One region of the Arthrobacter sp. zg-Y40 genome, then DNA from elsewhere that is predicted to be linked to it. Evidence: predicted binding sites of a transcription regulator. Region 1 holds the regulator's gene; the other holds the start of a gene.
What was found. Region 1 encodes HspR, which represses chaperone genes until heat shock. Its sites were predicted from a motif close to AAGTTGAGTCNNNNNGACTCAACTT; they were not measured.

Region 1 (3,403 bases):
TCGATACGGTGACGCAGATCCTGAGGTCCGGCTACAAGTCCGGCGACCGGGTCCTGCGTGCCGCGCAGGTGATTGTTTCGGTTCCGGAACAGTAAGCAGTACCGCGTCCGGGGCCGCCAGCAGGCGGCCCCGGACATTTCCATAGGCAGGTCCCGCAGCAAGCCGGGGCAGCAGCAGGTCCGGTGGCCGTGCTCGAAACGAGCGGGATCGGCAAATGAGGAAGGGGACGCCAATTGGCTAGTCAGGATTGGGTCGATAAGGACTTTTACAAGATTCTGGGTGTTCCCAAGGATGCGTCGGACGCCGACATTAAAAAGGCGTACCGGAAACTGGCACGGAAATACCATCCGGACCAGAACCAGAATGATGCAGACGCCGAGCGGATGTTCAAGGACCTTTCCGAGGCCTACTCCGTTCTTTCCGACGCTGAGGAGCGCCAGCAGTACGACGCCATCCGGGCAATGGGAAGCGGTGCCAGGTTCACGGCCGGCGGCCCCGCTGGTGCCGGCGGCGGCGCCGGCGGCGGTGCGGGCTTTGAAGACATCTTTGGCGGCCTGTTCGGCCAGGGCGCATCCCCGCGCGGGGGCCGGCGCACCACGTTCAACGCCGGCGGCAGCAACATTCCGCCCGAATTCGCCGACCTCTTCGGCGGCGGCAGCGGGTTCGGCGGCGGCGGGTTCGGCGCCCCGCCGCCCACCAAGGGTGCGGACCGCACGGCCAGCACCACTATTTCCTTTGCCGGGTCGATCAACGGCACCGTCATCGGGCTGCGGGAACCCAGCGGGGAAGTAGTCGAAGTCCGGGTGCCTGCCGGCGTCAAGGACGGGCAGAAGATCCGGGTCCGGGGCAAGGGCCAGCCCGGTGCGGCCGGTCCCGGGGACCTGATGGTTACTGTGCACGTCACCCCGCACGACTTTTTCACCCGGGAAGACAACAACATCCGGATCCATGTGCCGGTCACCTTCCCCGAGGCCGCCCTGGGCGCGACCGTCGAGGTGCCTACGCTGACCTCCGATACCGTCCGCCTGAAGGTGCCCGCCGGAACGCCGTCCGGGCGCACCCTGCGGGTCAAGGGCCGCGGCGTCCACACGTCCAAGGGCAACGGCGACCTGCTGGTGACCGTAGACGTCGCCGTGCCGTCCCACCTGAACAAGGATGCCCGCGAAGCCGTGGAAGCGTTCGCCGAAGCGACCAAGGGCGAGGACCCGCGAGCCTCGCTGGCAGCCAAAGCCCGGCTATAGCGTGCCGGTCGCCGGAGGGCGAACTTCCCGCGTTACTATTTCAACAGCCGTCAAGGAGGAACAATGGGCATAGATGCTAATGCGCCTATTTTTGTGATCTCCGTTGCCGCTGAGCTTGCGGAAATGCATCCGCAGACCCTCCGGCAATATGACCGGCTCGGCATTGTCCGGCCCAGCCGGGCGCCCGGCCGGTCACGCCGTTACTCCCAACGCGACATTGAACTGCTGCGCGAGGTCCAGAAACTGTCCCAGGAGGGCGTTTCCCTGGAGGGCATCAAACGCATCATGGAACTGCAGAACCAGGTCACCGGGCTGCGCCAGCGGATCGTGGAACTATCCACGGAACTGGATGAGGTCCAGCGCCGCAACCCGGACCACAGCCGGGTCTTTGCGGCCGGGCTGGCCGGCGACGTCGTTACCCTCAGCCGCGGACAGCGGCCGCCGGCGGCCGCCACTGCCGTGAAGCAGCTGGGCCTGGTCTCGCTGATGGAACGCCGCAGCCGGCTGCGCGCGCTTCCCGCAGGCAAGACAGCGCAGCGGAACTACGCCGACGACGGATACGTCCAGTCCCTGTAGCACTCCTCTTTAGGGGCGCAGTCCGGCGAGCAGTATGGCCAGCATGGGTTTCCTGTCCTCCGGGGTGCCCAGACGAACAGCATGCTCGATCCCGCAAACCAGGTGGGAGAGCTGCGGCAGGGTCAGTTCGCTGCGGATAATGCCCGCGGACTTGGCCCGGGCGAGCACAGCTTTGAATGCAGCGAAAATCTCCTCCTTTGCTGCCCGCACCCCCTCGGTTTCATCCTCCGGGGAAAGCAGGACGGATTGGAGTCCGCCGTCCTCCAGTTGCAGTTCGAGGGCCGCGCCGAGGTAGAGGGCAAGCGCTTCGCCTGGATCCGGTTCAGCTGCGGCACGGCGTGAAATCTCCTGCATCCGGCCCAAGGTGTCGGCCGTGAGTGCCTCCAACAGTGCCCGCATGGTCGGGAAATGGCGGTAGACCGTCCCTACCCCTACGCCCGCCTCCCGGGCGAGGTCATTCATCCGCAGCTCTTGGGGGTCATGCCGGCGGGCCACGTCCAGGATCCGTGATCGGCTGCGGGCGGCATCTGAACGAAGCGGTGGCATGGGTCCAGTGTAACTCAATCGGATGAAGTATCCGTTTCGTGTGCTAGGTTCTAAGCGGATAGATGATCCACTTAGATTCGAGAGGGCAATCATGACCTGGAACCCAGCCACCCTTCCCAGCCAGACGGGGCGCACATTTGTTATTACCGGGGCCACAGCGGGTATAGGATATTTCGCCGCCGAGCAGCTGGCCGGAGCGGGGGCACACGTTGTCCTGGCCTCCCGATCGGCTGACAAATTAGGCGCGGCCCAGGCCTCCATCCGGAACTATGTGCCGGAGGCCTCCCTCTCCGAGGTGGTGATCGAACTGGGTTCCTTCGCGTCCGTGGATGCAGCCGTAGGCAAAATTGCCGCGTTGCCCCGTCTGGACGGCATCTTCCTCAACGGTGGAGCCATGACCATGAACCGGCGAACCATGACAAGTGACGGGCTGCCGATCCTCCTGGGCACCCACGTTGCCGCCAACATTCGCCTGATGGCGGGCATCCTGCCCCTGCTCTCGGCCACAGGGGAGACCGGCGGCAGGCTGAGCCGCGTGGTGCATGCGTCCACGGGATTTGTCGGGATCAAGCGGTACGGGCTGCAGGACGTGCGGGGCCTGCCATGGACCGGCATTGGCGCCTATACCAAGGCCAAGACGGCCACCGAGGTTTTCGGCCATGAACTCGACCGCCGGCTGCGTGCAGCGGGTCTCCCGGTGGCGTCAGTCCTCACCCGGCCCGGGGTGGGCGTAGATGCCAAAACGCCGGAACGGGCGGGTGTCCGGGATGCTGCGACACCGTACCGGCGCAATCCCTACACACCGTGGGCACAGGGGAAAGACGCCGCGGCATACCCCGCCGTGCGCGCCCTGACCGATCCCGCGGTGCGCGGGGGAGAGTACTTCGCCCCGGAGGAGCGGCTGCGGGGAATGCCCGTGGCCGTGGAGCCCAACGCGCACACGGCAGGCCCGGTTGAATCGCCGGAGCGGCTCTGGCTCCAGCTCGAAGACCTGGCCGGCGTGCAAATCCCCGGACTTGGAGCCCCGGCAACGCAGCCGG
Region 2 (3,403 bases), on a different contig from region 1:
TCGTCCCAGGTCAGATCCCCGCGCACGGCACCGGAGTCAGCGGCCCTGCGGATGATCCGGGTGACGATGCGGGCAAACTCCGTCTTCTCGGCTTGGACGCCCTCCCATTCGAAAGGCCCGGAACCGAGCAAGGCGAGCTGGAAGCCGGCGTCGTCGTCCGCGGCTTCCAGGTAGCCCACCAGCACGGCCTCAAATGCCGCCCGGGGGTCTTCGATTGCCTCCGCCGAGCGGGCGAGCTCAGACATGCCGCCGAATCGTTCCTGCACAATCGCCGTGAGCAGCTCCTGCTTGTTGGAGAAGTGCCGGTAAAGGGAACCTATGCCGACGCCGGCATGGGCAGCAATTTTGTCCATGTGGACATCGTTGCCGTGGCTGGCGAACAGCTCCCTGGCCGCAGCCAGGATTTTCTGCCGGTTCCTTCGCGCATCGGCACGTAAAGAATCATTCAATGTGGCACTCCTTTGACAAACGGAATTGTAGTTCCGTATCGTGGCGCACACCAAAGCGGAACCGGAACTCCGGTTCCAATACTGCCAAGCAGGATGCCCATTTTCGGAGGAAACCATGATTGTAGTCACCACACCAACCGGCCAGATCGGGCACGCAGTAGTTCAGGGCCTGCTCGCGGAGCGCCAGTCCGTGCGGGTTATTGCCCGGAACCCCGCGGCGCTGCCGGACGGCATCGCCGAAAACGTCGAGGTGTTCGCGGGTTCGCACGGCAACCCTGAGGTCGCCATGGCTGCCTACGAGGGGGCGGATGCCGTACTCCACATCACCCCGCCAGATGTCCATGCAGCGAATGTACGGAGCCACTACCGCGGGTTCGCCGCGGCGTCGGCGGCTGCAATTACCGCAACAGGGGTCAAGCGTGCGGTCGTGGTATCCACCCTCGGGCGGGGGTATACGGCAGAGGCCGGGCACCTCTCCGCTGCCCTGGAGGCGGAAGGGATCATCAACGCAACAGGCGTGCACACCCGCTCCCTGGCCATGCCCTTCTTTATGGACAACCTCCTGAACCACCGCTCATCCATCAAGGACCACGGGATACTCCCCCTGCCCAACGAGCAGGACAAAGTACTGCTGACCGTCGCGACCCCCGACATCGCCCGTGTTGCGGTGGGACTGCTGACAGACCGGACCTGGACGGGGCAGGAGTCGTTACCCGTGGTGGGGCCGGACCTGCTCACCCCACGGCAGATGGCAGGGATTATCTCGGACAGTATCGGCCGGCCCGTGCACTTTGCGCAGGTCAGCTCCGATACCTACCGGTCGACGCTCCTCCAATACGGCATGAGTGAAGGCTGGGTTCAGGGCCTAGCGGACATGGGGGCCGCCCAGAACAACGGCATTTACGACGTGCAGGTCCGAGACCCGCACCGGGTTACCGAAACAAGCTTCGCTGCCTGGGTGGAAACCACGCTCAAACCTGCGCTCTGAATTCCCGTGCCTGCGTTACCTGTGCCGCAGAAAAAGTAGTTGGCACTCCGATCCGTGGAGTGCTAATCTGCTTCCGCAAGTTGAGTGATGCTCACTCAACTTTGGAACAATCGCACAACAAACGCACAACAAAGGCAGAACAACGCTTGAATCAAGCGATCGAATGGAGGAGTTGATACCACATGGCTATGAAGTTTGATCCGTTCCAGGAACTCGACCGGATGGCACAGGCACTGCGCGGTGAAGGAACGCTCCGCGGCATGCCGATGGACCTTTACCGGCAGGGCGACCACTATGTCCTGGCCGCCGACCTGCCGGGCATCGATCCCGGATCCATCGACGTTGATATCGACGGCCAGCTGCTGACCATCCGGGCCCAGCGCACCCTGCACGGAGCCGAAGGCGTCAAGTGGCTCACCCGGGAACGGGAAAGCGGTTCGTTCCTGCGCCAGCTGAACCTGGGGCAGGGACTCGACACCGAGAAGATCTCCGCAAGCTACGAGAACGGTGTCCTGAGCGTAACCATCCCGGTGAGCGAGCGGGCCAAGCCGAGGAAGATCGCGGTGCAGGCAGGCGAAGCCCGTGACGCCGAGGCACACGAGGCCGTCAGCGCGTGACAACCAAGCGGGGTCCCGGGAACTCTCCCGGGACCCCGCTCTTGTACGCGGTTGTTGCCAAGTTCACGCCGCTCAGGTTAGGGACCGTTCCGTGGCCGGCTGGATACTGGAAGGGACTCCTCTTAGTCGCCGCCTCCAGGAAGAAGGGATGGCCTGTGCATATTCCCAAAGTCAATCGGCCCGGCTGGATGATCCACGGCGTGCCCCGCGGACTTCTCGGAAGGCTTGCCCGGCTGGGCAACGCCGCGCAGCTATCGCTCCTCGTGCTGCTCGCGGGCTGCGCCGTCCTGTGTGAACTGCTGTAGCTGTGTGAACTCTTGTAGCGGCTTAAAGGATGTCGGTGCCGTCCACCCGCACGTACACCGGGTCGCCCGTGCGCCGCGCTGATGCTGCGGCCTTGACGGACCGCAACGACGCCGTGATGGACGGGGCCGCAGCATAGGGGAAGAACAGCAGCGTGCGGTACCTGCCGCCGGCTCCGCCCAGCTGCCCGGCCTCCGGTCCCCTGTCCTGGACGCCGCCCGGAAGACCTGCGGAGGGAAGCGGTGCAGGACCAATGGAACGGACCCCCTGAGGCAGGTCCAGCCGGGTACTAAAGGCTTCCAGTGCCTCACGCGAACCGGTCAGCTCCGCATACCGTACAGCAGGAGGCAGGCCTAGTTCCTGCCGCAGCGCCAGTTCGCGCTCCGCTGCCCCCGCAGGGTCCCAGCGCAGCAGGTGCCCAACGGTTGTGCCGTCGTCGGCCGTCACCACCACCAGTCCCTTCTCCCCCGCCGGACGAACCAGCGCGGCGGCGCTGAACCAGCGCCGCAGGGTATCTTCCCCGGCACGCAGGGACTCCCGCGAGAGCATCGCGTTGCCGTCCAGCAGGATGGCCGCCGCGTATCCGCCGGCCGCAACCGGTTCGGCTCCGGGCGTGGCAACCACCAGTGCAGGCGCATCAGGGATCTCGGCCCGCACATGGTCCCCAGCCGATGAAATGACCGTGGTGGAAGGAAAGGCGCGCCCCAGCTCCTCGGCAGTGCGTCCCGCGCCGGCAGTGGAACCGCGCAGCTGTGTTCCGCCGCAGTTGCCGCAGTGCCACATAGGCTCCGGGCGCCCGCACCAGCGGCAGGCGGGAATGCCGTTTCGGCTGGCCAGCCCCAACGGACCGGAGCAGTGCCGGCAGCGCGCGGGTTCCCGGCAGTCCTGGCAGGCAAGGGCCGGAGAGAAACCGGTACGTGCCACCTGGACCAGCACCGGACCGCGGGTCAGCCCGTCCTGGGCGGCCTTCCACGCTGTATGCGGAATCCGGGCCCGGGCCGCCAACGGATCCCGTTCCATGGTGAAGGAGTCCGAGGTGCTGACCA

Region 2: the regulator HspR is predicted to act here: its motif matches at 1,515-1,539, upstream of LJ754_RS08400 (Hsp20/alpha crystallin family protein).

The regions. Positions count from the first base shown of each region.
Region 1 is NZ_JAJFZS010000002.1:15,446-18,848, reverse strand. It holds gene LJ754_RS03475 (nucleotide exchange factor GrpE) at 1-95, shown strand, start outside; gene LJ754_RS03470 (DnaJ C-terminal domain-containing protein) at 234-1,241, shown strand; gene LJ754_RS03465 (heat shock protein transcriptional repressor HspR) at 1,305-1,817, shown strand; gene LJ754_RS03460 (TetR/AcrR family transcriptional regulator) at 1,827-2,363, opposite strand; gene LJ754_RS03455 (SDR family NAD(P)-dependent oxidoreductase) at 2,455-3,403, shown strand, end outside.
Region 2 is NZ_JAJFZS010000008.1:214,534-217,936, reverse strand. It holds gene LJ754_RS08410 (TetR/AcrR family transcriptional regulator) at 1-449, opposite strand, end outside; gene LJ754_RS08405 (NmrA family NAD(P)-binding protein) at 565-1,437, shown strand; gene LJ754_RS08400 (Hsp20/alpha crystallin family protein) at 1,620-2,054, shown strand; gene LJ754_RS08395 (hypothetical protein) at 2,210-2,359, shown strand; gene LJ754_RS08390 (primosomal protein N') at 2,382-3,403, opposite strand, start outside.